3 regions of the Bacillus paranthracis genome follow, and region 1 is predicted to be linked to each of the others. Evidence: riboswitches for the same ligand, from Rfam matches in the RefSeq annotation. Region 1 holds a riboswitch; each other region holds the start of a gene.
What was found. A riboswitch is a leader RNA that binds a small molecule or an ion and turns the genes downstream of it on or off. The one in region 1 is predicted to bind thiamine pyrophosphate.

Region 1 (5,302 bases):
TTTTCACTTGGAAGGAACTCATTTGTAAAGGCATCTTTCACATCAATTTTCTTCTTAATAACTTTGTTATCATATAAGAAATTCATGTAATTCGTCCAAACTTCTTCCTTCTGTACTCCCCACGCTTTTGCATCATCTTGATACTTCGTACTTAGCCATTTTTGACTTTCTTGTACTAAATCTTTATTTACATCTGGAACAGCTTTAATTAAAATATCGGCAGCTTCTTTCGGTTCTTTAATTGCAAAATTATAACCCTCTGTCGTTGCACTCATAAACTTTTTCACAAAGTCTTTATCTTGCTTCGTATGTTTTTCACTCGTAATCATAACAGGACTATAGAAATCAAGTGCTGGATCTAAGTCTTTCACCATAATCGTATTTAACTCTTTTCCTTGGCGCTTCGCTTCAATTCCATCCCATCCGTAATAAATCCATTCAAAGTCTGCATCACGACCAATTGATTTAAAGAAATCTGTTTGTCCTAAAATGATTTTTTCAACTTTATTAAAATCGGCTTGGTGCTTATCCATAATTGTCTTTAATGTCGCTTCTTCCGCTGGTCCTCCCCAGCCACCGTAACGTTTCCCTTCAAAATCTTTCGGTGACGTCATATTATCTTTCTTAAGCGATGCAAAAGCTGAAGTGTTATGCTGAATAATCGCACCTACAGATACAACAGGAATACCTTCCACACGAGCCAACGTTACATTTTCTTGTGCGCTTATTGCGAAGTCAGCTTTTCCCGAAGCTATCATTTGCTCCGCCGTCACATTATCACCAGGCTGAATGATTTCTACATCTAAGCCTTGTTTTTTATAATAATCTTTCGCTTGTGCTACATATAAGCCAGTATGATTCGTATTCGGAAACCAATCTAATACGACTTTTACTTTTTGATCTTTACTTGCACTTTCTTCTTTCTTCGCCGGATTACATCCAGCTACACCTACTGCTAATAAGGCAGCCAACATAACTTTTAAACCTTTTTTCATTTTCTGCCGTCCTTTCTATATATCCATGGTGCTGTTATTCTTGCCATAAACTCCACGATAAAATACAGACATAATGTCACCATTACAATAATTGCTGCAACACCAAATACTCGGGCTGTTAAAAAGGATTTCGTAGCCCTTGTAAGCATAACTCCTAATCCTTCACTGGCACCGAGCCATTCTCCAATAATCGCTCCCATTACGCTATATGTAACTGCAATTTTTAAACCGGAGAAAAAGTATGGAAGCACTGCTGGAAACTTTACTTTCTGGTAAACTTGCCATTTCGTTGCCTTCATCGTTTGCAACAACTTCAACATATTTTTATCTACCGTTTGAAAACCTTCTAAAATGCTAAGCGCAATCGGGAAGAAACAAACGAGTATGACTACCATTACTTTCGGTAGCATTCCATATCCAAACCAAATAATAAATAACGGTGCAAGTACAACGATTGGAATCGTTTGCGAAATAACAAGCAACGGATTTATTAAAATACGAAATAAAGGGATAACGTCCATAAGAATTGCAATGCTTGTCCCAATTAAAATCGCAAAGAACAGTCCAATTATAACCTCTTGCAGCGTCTGCATCGTATTCGGTAATAGTAAATCTTTCATTCCAATTAATTCTTGAACAATGGCAGAAGGCTTCGGTAAAATCCACGGTTCAATTTTAAATACTGAAACAGATCCTTCCCATATCGCAATGAGAAGGATAAGCCAAATTGCTGTAATTATTTTAGATTGCTTCTGGTTTTGCATATTCATCACGGTACTTCCAAACTTTTTCATCTATCGTTACACCAGTGCTTGGACGATAATGGATTTTAATAGAAGTAATCACTTCTTCTGCTCCAGCGTCCACACAAGCTTGTTGTGCACGTTTAATGATATCAAGAAGTACATCTAATTCTCCTTCCAGCGTCGTTTCCATTGCCCCTACTTCATAACGAACTCCCGATTGTTGTACAACCTCAATCGCTTTATCAACAACAGAATACACATCTTTGTTCTTTGCTTGTGGTACTACTGAAAACGAAATTGTAACTTGTTGTGACATAATAAAATCCCCCTTATGAAATTAAATTTTAAAACAAGAAAAGGCTTTCCTACTGCGTAGGAAAGCCTTGTATGCAAGTTATTATAGAATAACATATGCTACATCACTTTAAGTAACTCCCTACGCTGGCATTATCCAGATCAGGTTGAGGGTCGATGTTTGCTCACATCCTCTCAGCCAATTGGCTCCCCGGTCCTTAATTCGTTTTCATTGTAGCATGATTTATTTTATTGAACAAACAAAAGCATGTATAATCATTTCATTTAACTTTTGAATTCCCCAATTAACTCTTGTAACTCCTGTGAGAGCCAGCTTAAAGAACTGGCTAATTCAGCAATATCCTGTACAGACATTTCCTGTTCTTTCATGATTTCTTCAACATTACTACTACTATTCGCATACTTATTTGCAATAAGTGATAGTTCATTTACAACACGAACAATATTTTGGCTATTTTGCAATATATTATTTGAATTGCTAGAAACAACTCCAACTTGATTAGTAACAGTTTGTGCTGATTTCGAAATTTTTTCAAAGAAAGCACCACTACTTTCAACAAGTTTCATTCCAGACTCTACTTCTTTTGAGGTTTTTTGCATTGAAACAACAGCTTCTTCCGTTCCTGCTTGTGTTTCCCCTATTAATTTTGCTATATCTTTTGCTGATGCTTCCGTCTGCTCTGCTAATTTACGCACTTCATCAGCAACAACGGCAAATCCCTCTCCAGTTTCCTCAGCACGTGAAGCTTCAATAGTAGCATGTAAAGCTAGCGAATTCGCTTGATTTGAAATACTTGTAATTACAGTTACAATATCACTAATTTCTTTTGATCTTACTTCCAAAGAATAAATGATAGAAGATAAATCTTGTACTGCATTTTGTATTATGTTCATTTGATTCATCGTCTGTTCAATAATACCATTTCCTTTTTCTGAATGATGCTTCGTACCTTCAGACTCTTTCGTCATTTGTTTTGCAATATTAGTTATCTCTTCCATCCTATCTTCCATTTCATATACAATATCTAAATACTTTGGTACTGACGTTTCTTGCAATTGAACGCCAGCCCTTAACTCAACTATAGAACTTACGATTCCTTGGACTGCCATGCTATTTTCTTTCGTACTCACTGACAATTCTTGTGAAGATGAGGAAACCTGTTCTGCTGTCTGCTTCACTTTATCTATAATTCCTTTAAACTTCTCGATGGTATTATTAAAATACGCATTAATAATACCAATATCATCTGGTCTTTCCTCTAATTTAATACTTAAATCACCTTCACCAACTCTGCGTAATCCTTCACGTAAATCCCGCAATGGAGCAAGTGCGTTACGTACGATTAAGAATTGAATAACAGTTGCAATTAAAACAGAAATACAAATAAACATTAAACCTTGTATAATGAATTTTTCCTTTGTAATAGGAACAATAGAAGCATCTACATCGGCTGCAACAATTGCCACAATATTTCCGTCTCCATCTTTAATTGGCTCTAATATCGTTACCCATGATCCTAATAGATCTTCATATACTACTGTCATGTTTGCTTTTTTCGTGCTCATTACCTTATCGTATGCTTTCATCCAAAGATCTGGTTGTTTATAATATTCTCCCGGCCTTACTTCAACAACATTTGCTAACTCTGTAGACAAATCGACGATTAATAACTCACCTTTTTCATTTTCTTTTGCTCCAACAATATAGATTTGTCCAACGCTATTCAATTCTTCCGTTGCTTCATCTAATTTCTCTGTTAACTTCTCTCTCTTTTCTCTTTGTGCCACTGGATCCTTTGTAACATCTCTCACTATTTCTTCGTCTAATTTATGTAATACCGTATCTCCTGTTTCAAAAGAATGCCTTTCAAATATAGACATCATGCTATTTTGAAACATGTTAAAACTTAACGCTCCCATAGTACCAACAAGCGTCAAAATAACTAACACAGTTAACAATACATTCTTTTGAAGAAATGATAGCTTGTGCCAATATTTTTTCATTCACATCACCTTTCTTAATTAACTTAATATAAAGGAAAACTATTAAAATAGAAACCTTATCAACAACTGATAAGGTTTCTCATTTGTTTGCAAATAAAAAAAGACCAATGAAAAAGCATTGGTCAAGACCAACCCTATCCGTCCGGTAACTGGCTAGCGTAGCCTTTCGGCCTTAGCTCCTGTAGTTTTGCGTCCTAATGTTTCCACCAGTTTGCCTTTCTCGCTGAACGAGTTGAACGATATGGGAGTTCTATGAGAATTACATTATTCTCTATCAAAGATTACAACATAAAAATTAAAATGTCTACCTATTTAGAGATACAAATGCAAAGTTTTAATGTATTATTTTTTCGAAATAATTTAACAAAGTACGTGAATGTTACATTTCTTGTGTTATATAATAAAAAATGTATATAACACAGGGATTGTTTTGAGTATTTATTTTAATTTTCATTTAAATTAAATTATTCGAATATATCTTAACTAATGAATTTCGGAGGTAGTTTATCATGTTTTGGCTACAATTTCTTACGTTACTACTCTGCATCTTTATTGGCGCACGTCTAGGCGGAGTTGGTCTAGGGGTAATGGGTGGCGTTGGTATGGCAATACTTGTTTTCGTCTTCCACTTACAACCTACAGCTCCTCCTATTGATGTCATGCTTATGATTTTAGCAGTAATTACAGCTGCTGGTGCACTCCAAGCCGCTGGAGGAATGGAATACCTTGTTCATCTGGCTGAGAAAGCATTACGAAAAAATCCAAAACGCATTACATTCTTTGCTCCAATTGTTACTTATTTATTCACACTTTGTGCGGGAACTGGTCACGTTGCTTATTCTGTACTTCCTGTTATCGCAGAAGTCTCTCGCGAATCTGGAATTAGACCAGAACGACCAATGTCAATTGCCGTAATTGCTTCCCAACAAGCAATTACAGCTAGTCCTATATCAGCTGCAACAGTTGCACTTTTAGCAATGTTAGCTGACTATAAAATCACTTTATTAGATATTTTAAAAGTAAGTATCCCTTCTACTTTTATCGCTTGTATGGTAGCTGCATTTGTTGCTAGCAAAATGGGGAAAGAATTAAATGAAGACCCTGAATACTTAAAACGATTAAAAGAAGGAATGATTCCTAAGATTGAAGAGAAAAAAGAATTTGTTGGTGTAAAAGGCGCTAAATTATCAGTTATCCTTTTCCTAGCAGGAACTTTTCTTGTCGTACTTCTTGGTTCATTTG
Region 2 (5,302 bases), 750 kb from region 1:
ATTAAATGTAATCGCGCTTGACGGAAATTTAATAGAAATGGCGAAGGAACATGAGGTTGAAATTGTAACGTTCGTAATGGGAATTGTTGTGGCAAGCACGCTTCACATTATAGCGGATAAAGTGAATACGCGCCGTAAGAAAATGATGAGAAAAAAGAAGAAACGCAGAAGATAAAAAACCGTCCCAAAAAGGTATTTTGGGACGGTTTTTCTTTTTAATCAAACGTTTGTTTAAAAAGGAAATTAAGCTTTCAGTACTTTAATACCTTTCACGATGTTCCAAATGAAGTAGTATAAGCTAATGATTCCGCAAATACATAAGACAATCATTGTACCGATGCCCAGTGTTACATCCGGTTGATCAGATCCAAGACCCATAACTCCTAAAATAATCATGCCAATGAATGTAGCGATACTTGGGATAATGTGTGTCCATAGAGCACGTTTTGCATGTGGTTTCGTTTCCACATCTCCCACAATCCACACAATAATCGGGAATAAGATAGGGGCAAATAATACACTAAAGTATGATAAAGCTGCTAATATTTTGTTTCCGTTCATATATATCACCTCATAAATAATATCCGTTGTTATACCTTTATTATGCAGGAAAGGTAGCGAGCCTTCTATCGATGAACATGACAAGAACATGACGATTTTGTAAGATTTTTTCGTTAAATAATAAAATTTTCAAAAAAATCTTTTTAAATGGAAATTGTTATGGTACAGTATAAAAGAAAGTTGTTGAAAACGTTTTCTTAAACGTTTTTTTATTTTTAGGTTTAAAGGTATGATGACCTGATAGTCTATTGATGAGGTTATTCTACTTAAAAGGGGATTCTTTAGGGGGAGAGAACAATGAATACATGGACACAAGTTTATGATCCGTTCGGAAACATTTGGATTTCGGCGGCGGTCGCACTTATTCCGATTATCTTTTTTTTCTTAGCTTTAGCAGTTTTCCGTATGAAGGGGTATGTGGCAGGGTTTATTACGGTTGTACTTACAATTTTAGTAGCGCTGTTCGCTTATAAGATGCCGTTCACGATGGCGATGGCAGCAACAGGATACGGTTTCTTATACGGATTATGGCCAATCGCTTGGATCATCGTTATGTCGGTATTTTTATATAAAATTTCTGTGAAAACAGGTCAATTCGATGTGATTCGTGCATCTGTATTATCTATTACAAATGATCACCGTTTACTCGTTATTTTAATCGGATTTTCATTCGGAGCATTTTTAGAAGGAGCAGCAGGATTTGGGGCACCGGTAGCGATCACGGCGGCGCTCCTTGCAGGTCTTGGGTTAAATCCTTTATATGCAGCTGGTCTTTGTTTAATCGCAAATACTGCACCAGTAGCGTTCGGAGCGATGGGAATTCCGATTACAGTTGCTGGACAAGTAACAGGTATTGATCCACATAAAATTGGACAAATGGCTGGACATCAATTACCATTCTTATCATTATTTGTTCCATTCTTTATCGTATTTTTAATGGACGGGTTGAAAGGGGTAAGACAAACGTGGCCTGCTTTACTTGTAGCGGGTAGTTCGTTTGCCATTACGCAGTTCATAACAGCGACATTTTTAGGACCAGAACTTCCGGATATTACGTCGGCACTTGTAAGTTTAGTTAGTTTAGCGCTGTTCTTAAAAGTATGGCAACCGAAAGAAATTTATCAATCTGGGCAAGCAAATAGAGAAGCAGCTGCAACAACAGCGGCATCGATGCCGAAATTAACGTTAGGAAAAGTAGTAAAGGCATGGTCTCCATTTATCGTATTAACGGTTATGGTAGTGGTTTGGAGCCAAAGTTTCTTTAAAGCATTATTTGTTCCAGGAGGCGCGTTAGAAAGCCTTGTATTTAAGTTTGAAATTCCAGGCTTGCACAATTTAGTAATGAAAGCAGAGCCTATTGTAAATAAAGCGACGCCTTACGAGGCAATTTTGAAGTTTGATGTATTATCAGCAACGGGAACAGCAATTTTAATTGCTTGTCTCATTTCCATGTTTATTTTGAAAATGAGTGTAAAAGATGCAGTGGTAACATTTAAAGAAACTTTAAGTGAACTTAAAATGCCAATTCTATCTATTGGATTCGTATTAGGATTTGCATTTATCGCAAACTATTCTGGTCTATCTTCTACACTAGCGTTAGCACTAGCAGGAACTGGCGGACTATTCCCGTTCTTCTCACCATTCTTAGGATGGATTGGTGTATTCTTAACAGGGTCTGATACGTCAGCGAATGCATTATTCTCAAATTTACAAGCAATTACAGCGCAGCAAGTCGGTGTATCTGAAGTACTCCTCGTTGCAGCAAATACAACGGGCGGTGTAACTGGAAAAATGATTTCTCCACAATCGATTGCAATTGCTTGTGCAGCAGTTGGACTTGCGGGGAAAGAATCAGATTTATTCCGCTTTACAGTGAAGCATAGTTTATTCTTCGTAATTATTGTTGGTATTATGACGTATGTACAGGCATATTATTTAACGTGGATGATTCCATAAACAACAAAAGAAATAAACTTTGCATTTTTCAGATTATCGTGTATGATGAGAAAGTATTGAAAATTAAATCAGTGATAAACTAGGGGTGCCTAACGTATGCGTAGGCTGAGAGAGAAGCGCGTGAACTTCTTAACCCTTTGGACCTGATCTGGCTCGTACCAGCGTAGGGAAGTTAACGGCTTTACATAATGATGTCTTTTATGAGCCAGGTCCTTATTTTTTTATGGACCTGGCTCTTTTTATTTTGGCATACGCTGGCCATATCTCGTCCTTGTCACGTACAGGGGGGCAACAAAGGTTATGAAACAGTCTGTTTCAGCTGAGCAAATTGAATTGAAATCGAGTTTACCAGGAAGTAAGAAAGTGTATGTGGATGGACCACGAGAAGGTATGAAGGTGCCGATGCGTGAGATTGAACAAAGCGATACAAATGGCGTCCCGAATCCGCCAATTCGTGTGTATGATACGAGCGGTCCTTATACGGATCCCGCGTATAAAGTGGAGCTGGAAAAGGGGATTCCAACGCCGCGCCACTCTTGGATCCTAGAGCGCGGAGATGTAGAGGCATACGAAGGGCGCGAAGTAAAACCAGAGGATGACGGTGTGAAGGTGGCTTCGAAACATACACCTGTTTTCCCGCAGATGGATCGCAAACCGCTTAGAGCGAAGCAAGGTGCAAATGTTACGCAAATGCATTATGCACGTAATGGCATCATTACGTCTGAGATGGAATATGTTGCGATTCGTGAAGGAGTAGAGCCGGAGTTTGTTCGTAAGGAAATTGCGGAAGGTCGCGCTATTTTACCAGCAAATATTAACCATCCGGAAGCAGAGCCGATGATTATTGGACGTAATTTCCACGTGAAGGTGAATGCAAATATCGGAAACTCTGCTGTATCTTCTTCTATCGCGGAAGAAGTAGAGAAGATGACATGGGCTACTCGCTGGGGTGCAGATACGATTATGGATTTATCTACAGGTAAAAACATTCATACGACGCGTGAGTGGATTATTCGTAACGCGCCTGTACCAGTTGGAACTGTACCGATCTATCAAGCTCTTGAAAAAGTAAACGGAATTGCAGAAGATTTAACGTGGGAAGTGTATCGTGATACGTTAATTGAGCAAGCGGAGCAAGGCGTAGATTACTTTACGATTCACGCTGGTGTATTACTTCGTTACATTCCAATTACTGCAAAGCGTACGACAGGTATCGTTTCGCGCGGTGGTTCGATTATGGCGCAGTGGTGTTTATTCCATCATAAAGAAAACTTCCTATACACTCATTTTGAAGAGATTTGTGAAATTATGAAGCAGTATGATGTTTCGTTCTCTCTTGGAGATGGATTACGCCCAGGTTCAATTGCAGATGCAAATGACGAAGCACAGTTCTCTGAGCTTGAAACACTTGGTGAATTAACGAAGATCGCTTGGAAACATGATGTGCAAGTGATGATTGAAGGGCCTGGGCATGTACCGATGCATTTAATTAAAGAAAATATGGAGAAAGAGCTTGATATTTGTCAGGGCGCGCCATTCTATACACTTGGACCGTTAACGACAGATATTGCACCAGGTTATGACCATATTACATCCGCAATAGGAGCTGCGATGATTGGCTGGTTTGGGACGGCGATGCTTTGTTATGTAACGCCGAAAGAACATTTAGGTTTACCGAATAAAGATGATGTACGCGAAGGTGTTATTACGTACAAAATCGCTGCGCATGCGGCCGATCTGGCGAAAGGGCACAAAACGGCTCATCAGCGCGATGATGCACTTTCAAAAGCTCGCTTTGAATTCCGTTGGCGCGATCAATTTAATTTATCTTTAGATCCTGAACGTGCGATGGAATATCACGATGAAACATTGCCGGCAGAAGGCGCAAAAACAGCTCATTTCTGTTCCATGTGTGGACCGAAGTTTTGTAGTATGAGAATTTCACATGATATTCGTGAATACGCGAAAGAAAATGATTTAGAAACGACAGAAGCAATTGAAAAGGGAATGAAAGAGAAAGCGAAAGAATTTAAAGACACTGGTAGTCATTTATACCAATAACACGTTACACCTCTTTACTTGATTGATCACACTGTAGTACCTAACTTAAATATAGAAGAAGCCCGCTTTGCTAAGACGGTAGCAAAGCGGGCTTCTGTTGTTTATCCCGCTATTTGTGGGAAGTAAGACCCCCGCCTCAAAATTCAGCGGAAGCAAAGAAGTTAGGTGGGGGGCAACTGCCCGTAAAAGCCCGATTGGTTAGGGCTGATAATCAGTGGGGGATGAACAAAACCCCCACTGATTAAAGTTTCACTTTATAAGGCGAAGAAGAGATGTACCCAATAGAATAAGAGGAATAATGTAACGACTGTTGTGAGTGGAATAACGATAAGGGATACACTTAAATAGTCTTTCCATTTTACTTTAATTTTGTTTTGTTTCAGGATATACATCCAAATGAGAGAAGCTAGCGTACCGATTGGTAATAATAGTGAACCGATGTCACTACCAATGATATTTGCGAGATAGATAGTTTTTAATGTGACTGGATCTAATCCCATTTCTGTTAACGTAATGGTACCAATCATAAGTGCAGGGTGATTATTGAAGACATTGGAGAGGAGAGAAACGAGTCCACCCATTGCAAAGCTAGCATAAAGCAGATGTTGACTTACAACTGGTTCAAGCCATTGGACAAGCGCTGCTGTTAATCCTGCGTTGTGGAGCCCGTAAATAATGACATACATAGAGAAAGCAAAAATCAAAATGTGCCAAGGTGTCTTTT
Region 3 (5,302 bases), 2.0 Mb from region 1:
CGGATATTGAAGAATATGATCTAATTCAACTTCTCCACCTATACGAAAATCATCTTTTAAATTTCTAAATATCTTAATCCATTTGATGCCGTTTGTAGCCTGCTGAACTTTTAGTTTTACAAATCGTAATTTCTTATTATTCAATGCAAATTCTGGAGTAGAAATTAATATCATGCCCCGTTTTCGTCTTAATAGCAAAGGAATGTCTGGATGGTTATATTCTTGATAAAATCTCCGAATTCCTATTGAAACATTTAATAATGGAATGTTCTCTCCTCCGCGCGTTATATATTCGAACCGAAATACATAGGCGAAATAGTCTTGTGTTTTTTCATCTTTAATAGGCTCTGACATCGCCTCACAAATATTTTGTGATCTAAGAGGAGAAAAATATATATATTCTTCATTTATATTTTCTAATTGTACAGGACGTTCACAAAAAATATGTGAAATTAAAGCGGGCACCCATTTAGAATATACTTCCTTATCATGTAGTACTGTTAAATTAGAAATTAAATCGTAATGCCATTCATATTTTGGCGATTCTATTAATTTATTAGGTTTCCAATCATGAATAATCTCATACCAACTTTGGAAAATATAATCGAGTTGTTCTTTTCTAATAGGCTCTTTACACACAATCCACGGTGTATTTTCATTCAATACATATGGATTATGTTGAATAAATAATATATCAGAAAACATATCATATAATCTTTCATTCAATCGTTTCAACTTACTCGTTAATAAAAATGTCTTATAATGTATCTCTACAATATCGAGCCAATCAATAGGAAAATATATAAATGATACACTTTCGTTTAAAAGAGGTTCTACTATATTTTCAAATGTTAACAACTTTAATTTTTCCATAAAATGATTACTTCCTTTCTTCATTTTTCTTGATCACAAAAAAACTAAAGTATTATCACATAATTTAATTATTTAAAAGAATAGCAAATACCGCTTATCCGACTTATATATTAATGACATGACTCTGATAAAAGTTAAAAGAAATTTTCATACATATCCCTCCTTTTATACAACAAATATAATATATTAAGATTATACAATATTAGTCACGTATTGTATTTGGGATTTACAATAATTTTACAAAAGATTATAAAAGAGGTTGTCTCATAAGTCTCTTTCGAAGTAAAATCACATGAAATTGAAAAGGAAGAAACGTTATTAAATCAACGTTTCTTCCTTTCACTTTCTATTCGGTTTTGGCTAAAAAGCACCTTTTAGGACAGCCTCTTTTCACTATCCTATTACCTTTTTCGCTTCTTTATTCACTGACCACTGCTCTAATGTATAAGTCATTTCCCAAAATGAATATTCATATTGACTGCTAATAATAAAATGCTGTTTCACTGCGGTACGTACCATCTTTCTGTACGTTTCTTTTTAATTCTCGTGCAATAGAGGAGTGATGTCGCTTCAGAATGGCACCAATTTCTCTCGTTGAATGACCTAATTTATGAAGTGCTTCTAGTTGTCCACATTTAAACGTGGTAAAATGGGAATAGCTCATACTCGTCCTCCGTGTAAGTAAGTGGGGTGGTAACTTCTACTTTACACGAAGCAAGGTGAGTTTTTTTGTTTTTTTAGGTGTCGCACTTAATAATACAATTCGTCAAATTAAAAAAAGACGCATTTAGATTGATGCGCCTTTTTGCGATACTTCTTTTGTTAAATCATATACATAAGTATGATTCATACCTGTAAATAGCAATACCTCTTCTCTTTATCCTATTACGTTTTTCTCTTTTGTACTTACCGGCCACTTTTCTAATGTATAAGCCATTTCCCAAAATGAATATTCATATTGACTGCTAATAATAAAATGTTGTTTCATTCGATTTCGGTCTGCCTCTGTTACTTTTTCAGCTATTGCATCTAATCGTGTAATTTGCTCTTCAACTAGTGTTCGGAACCAATCGGATCCATAAGCAGAAATCCATTCCTTATAAATTGGCTCTTCTGGCTTACACTCTTTTAAACGCTCACCAATTTCATAATACAACCAATAGCAAGGTAAAATTGCTGCAATAATATCGCCTAAATGTCCTTCATACGCAGCACGATACATATGTGAAGTGTACGCATATGCAGTTGGAGCAGGGATAAAATTATCTTTTTCTTCTTGTGTTATCCCTAATTTCTTCGCAAAATTCTCATGTAAAGATAATTCCGCTTCATATGTATTTTGAGCATGGTGTGCCATACGAGCTGTCGTTTCTAATTCTAGTGCTTTTGCAGCTCCTAAAGTTTGTACTCTAGCAAAGTGACTTAAATAATACGAATCTTGAAGCACATAATAGCGAAAACTAGCTAAATCTAACGTTCCTTCACCAAGTTTTTTTACAAAAGGATGATGAAAACTAGCTTCCCAAATTGAGTCTACTTCTTTACGTAATGATTGTGAAAAAGTCATGTAAATCCCTCCAATTATGTATGAAATTTAAGTATTTACCCACCATTATTAAATCTGTAAAACAAAAAAACTTTCTTTACAAGCGTAAAGAAAGTGAAATTGACAGTATTTATACATGAAACAGCAATGTCTTTCCCACTTCCCTACGCTGGCATTAACCAGATCAGGTACTAAGAGTCTCAAATTCCCATTTGATCTCAGCCTATAATAGGCCCCCCTAGTGGATAAAATATTTAATTTTCGTATTGTATTCATCATAACATACTTCATGTAACTGTCAAAAGTTATTCATGATACCACTACTTAAAATCCTTCGTCTTTTCTTACTCTTAATGAAGTTTCAATAATCATATCTAATAGTTTACTATATTCAATTCCCGCTGCAGCTGCACTTTTTGGCAGTAAACTCGCTTGCGTCATCCCTGGTAATGTATTAATCTCCATTACATATGGAATACCATCCTTCACCATCATATCCACCCTTGCATAAACGCTGCATTTTAATGCTTTATAGCAAGCCAGTGACGCTTTGTTTACACGTTCCTTAAGTTCAGCTGGAAGTTCGATAACTTCTTCAATAGTACCTGCATCATCATATTTCGCATTGTAATCAAAGAACTCAGCTGCATGTCGAATTGAAATGATAGGTAACTGTTTTCCATCAAAAATGGAACATGTAATCTCATCACCTTTAATATACTTTTCTATTACTACTTCAGAATCCCATTCGAACACAGTTTCCAGCATTGAAATTAATTCGTCTTTATCATAGACAATCTTTACCCCAACACTTGAACCACCAGAGTTTGGTTTTACCACTAATGGAAATCCTAACTTATCTAACTCATCAAAATCCAAATCCTCCATTTTTGTAAGTTCAATCCAATCTGGTGTTTCTATTCCTTCATAACGTAAAATCTTTTTTGACATGTTTTTGTCCATACATATACCGCTAGATAACATATTACTTCCGCTATAAGGAATACCTAAACTTTCAAGCGTTCCTTGAACAGTTCCATCTTCTCCGTATTTTCCGTGTAATGCGAGCAGCGCAAAATCAATGTCTTTCGCTTTTTCGATTAAATCCATTTTTTCATTTAATGTAATTGGGACAATTTCATATTTATTTTTATCTAAATTTGCAATCATTTCATTTCCAGTCATAATGGATACTTGTTTTTCAGAGGATACTCCTCCCATAATAACGCCAATTCTCATTTCCTCAACTCCAAATTTCGTTTTTTATCCCGCATTAACGAGCAGTAAGACCCCCACCTCAAAATTCAGCGGAAGCAATGCAGTTAGGTGGGGGATCAACTGCCCGTAAAAGCCCGATTGGTGAGGGCTAATAATCAGTGGGGAATGAACCCCCCCTGATTAAAGTTTCACTTTATTGTATCACCGATTATTTTGATTCCCCGAACTATTTCTTCTTCTTTCAAACGTGAAAATCCTAATCGAAACGTGTTCGCTCCTCCTCCATCAGAATAAAACACATCTCCAGGAGAAAAAGTAACCCCTTGCTCATAACACTTTTGCAAAAGTGTGCGGGCATGAATTTTTTCTTCTAACTCTATAAATAAATGAAGTCCACCATCACCGGTCATTCTTTGAAACGGAATGTACTCGTTACACGCCCCAACAGCTAACTCATATTTTTTCTTATAAACAGACCTTGCCTTTTTTAAATATTTTTCAAAATATCCTTCATGTAAATATTGAAATAGGACAGCTTGATCTAAAGTAGATGTGTGAATAGTTCTTGCTCTTTTCACACTTTCTAAATAATGAATTAGTTCTTTATCTGCAATAATCCAACCTACACGCAAGCCAGGGAAAAGTACCTTTGAAAAGCTACTAATATAAATCACATTATTACCAGCACCAGCAAAAGTTAATAATGGTGCTAAATGTGAACCTGAATAACGTAATTCTTCATTAAATCCATCTTCTATAATAGGAATCTTATATTTTGAAAATAATCTCATCAGTTCCGTTCTTTTCTCTGAACTCGTCACAATGCCAGTTGGATTATGATAGGAAGGAATTAAATACGCAAAATCAAACTCTTTTTCACGCAAGCTTTTTTCAACTTGATTCGTATCAATACCATCTTCATTCATATCAATACCATGAACTTCAAGGCCATGTAAGCGGAATAGCTTCAGCGCAGCATGGTGAGTTGGATTCTCACAAATAACTCGACCTGATTTCTTTGACAACGAGGATATTACAATGTCTAATCCTTCTGTAAATCCATTTGTAATTAAAATATCTTTGTTCGAAATATCTACACCTTTCATTTCCATATAATGAAGTAGATATTTCATTAACGGTCTATAGCCTTTTGCGTATCCGTAATTTAATACGACATCACCTTCAATGGACATACGAGTAAGAAAAGCTCTTTTGAAATTTTCCACATCAAATAGCTTTTCGTCCGGAGCAATACTGTTAAAAACAATCATTCCTTTTTCCCAACGAACACCATGTTTCATTAAATCTAATTCATCCGCTAATAAAGTAACTGTATTAAGTTTATTTTTCCAATCTATTTCAACAGACGAAGTGTTCGATATATCAACCTTCGCAACAAAATTCCCTTTTCCTTTAACTGCATAAATGAGCCCTTCTTGCTCTAAATCTGCATAAGCAGCGAGTACAGTGTTTCTGCTTACACTAAGTAATTCACTTAGTTCCCTTGTTGAAGGAATTTTTTGATCCCCGAGCAAATGCCCTTTCATAATCATCTTCTTTAAATAATCTTTTAATTGAATATAAACGGGACGATCTTTCACAACTTTAAAATCTTTAAACAATTCCTTACCCCCTGCAATCATTTTTGCATAATTATTTCATTCT

Region 2: another riboswitch for thiamine pyrophosphate. It lies ahead of thiC (phosphomethylpyrimidine synthase ThiC); the one in region 1 lies ahead of NLJ82_RS02340 (MTH1187 family thiamine-binding protein).
Region 3: another riboswitch for thiamine pyrophosphate. It lies ahead of tenA (thiaminase II); the one in region 1 lies ahead of NLJ82_RS02340 (MTH1187 family thiamine-binding protein).

What each region holds. Positions count from the first base shown of each region.
Region 1 is NZ_CP101135.1:458,376-463,677, reverse strand. It holds gene NLJ82_RS02350 (ABC transporter substrate-binding protein) at 1-995, opposite strand, end outside; gene NLJ82_RS02345 (ABC transporter permease) at 992-1,765, opposite strand; gene NLJ82_RS02340 (MTH1187 family thiamine-binding protein) at 1,737-2,057, opposite strand; TPP riboswitch at 2,158-2,259, opposite strand; gene NLJ82_RS02335 (methyl-accepting chemotaxis protein) at 2,321-4,060, opposite strand; cyclic di-GMP riboswitch class I at 4,202-4,286, opposite strand; gene NLJ82_RS02330 (anaerobic C4-dicarboxylate transporter family protein) at 4,570-5,302, shown strand, end outside.
Region 2 is NZ_CP101135.1:4,950,192-4,955,493, reverse strand. It holds gene NLJ82_RS25750 (metal-binding protein) at 1-175, shown strand, start outside; gene NLJ82_RS25745 (magnetosome magnetite crystal formation protein family) at 244-561, opposite strand; gene lldP (L-lactate permease) at 859-2,517, shown strand; TPP riboswitch at 2,589-2,704, shown strand; gene thiC (phosphomethylpyrimidine synthase ThiC) at 2,818-4,578, shown strand; gene NLJ82_RS25730 (arsenic transporter) at 4,833-5,302, opposite strand, start outside.
Region 3 is NZ_CP101135.1:2,424,204-2,429,505, reverse strand. It holds gene NLJ82_RS12395 (RNaseH domain-containing protein) at 1-873, opposite strand, end outside; partial or broken gene NLJ82_RS12390 (TenA family transcriptional regulator) at 1,267-1,386, opposite strand; partial or broken gene NLJ82_RS12385 (helix-turn-helix domain-containing protein) at 1,367-1,537, opposite strand; gene tenA (thiaminase II) at 1,751-2,440, opposite strand; TPP riboswitch at 2,564-2,669, opposite strand; gene ddlB (D-alanine--D-alanine ligase) at 2,744-3,658, opposite strand; gene pdxR (MocR-like pyridoxine biosynthesis transcription factor PdxR) at 3,826-5,259, opposite strand.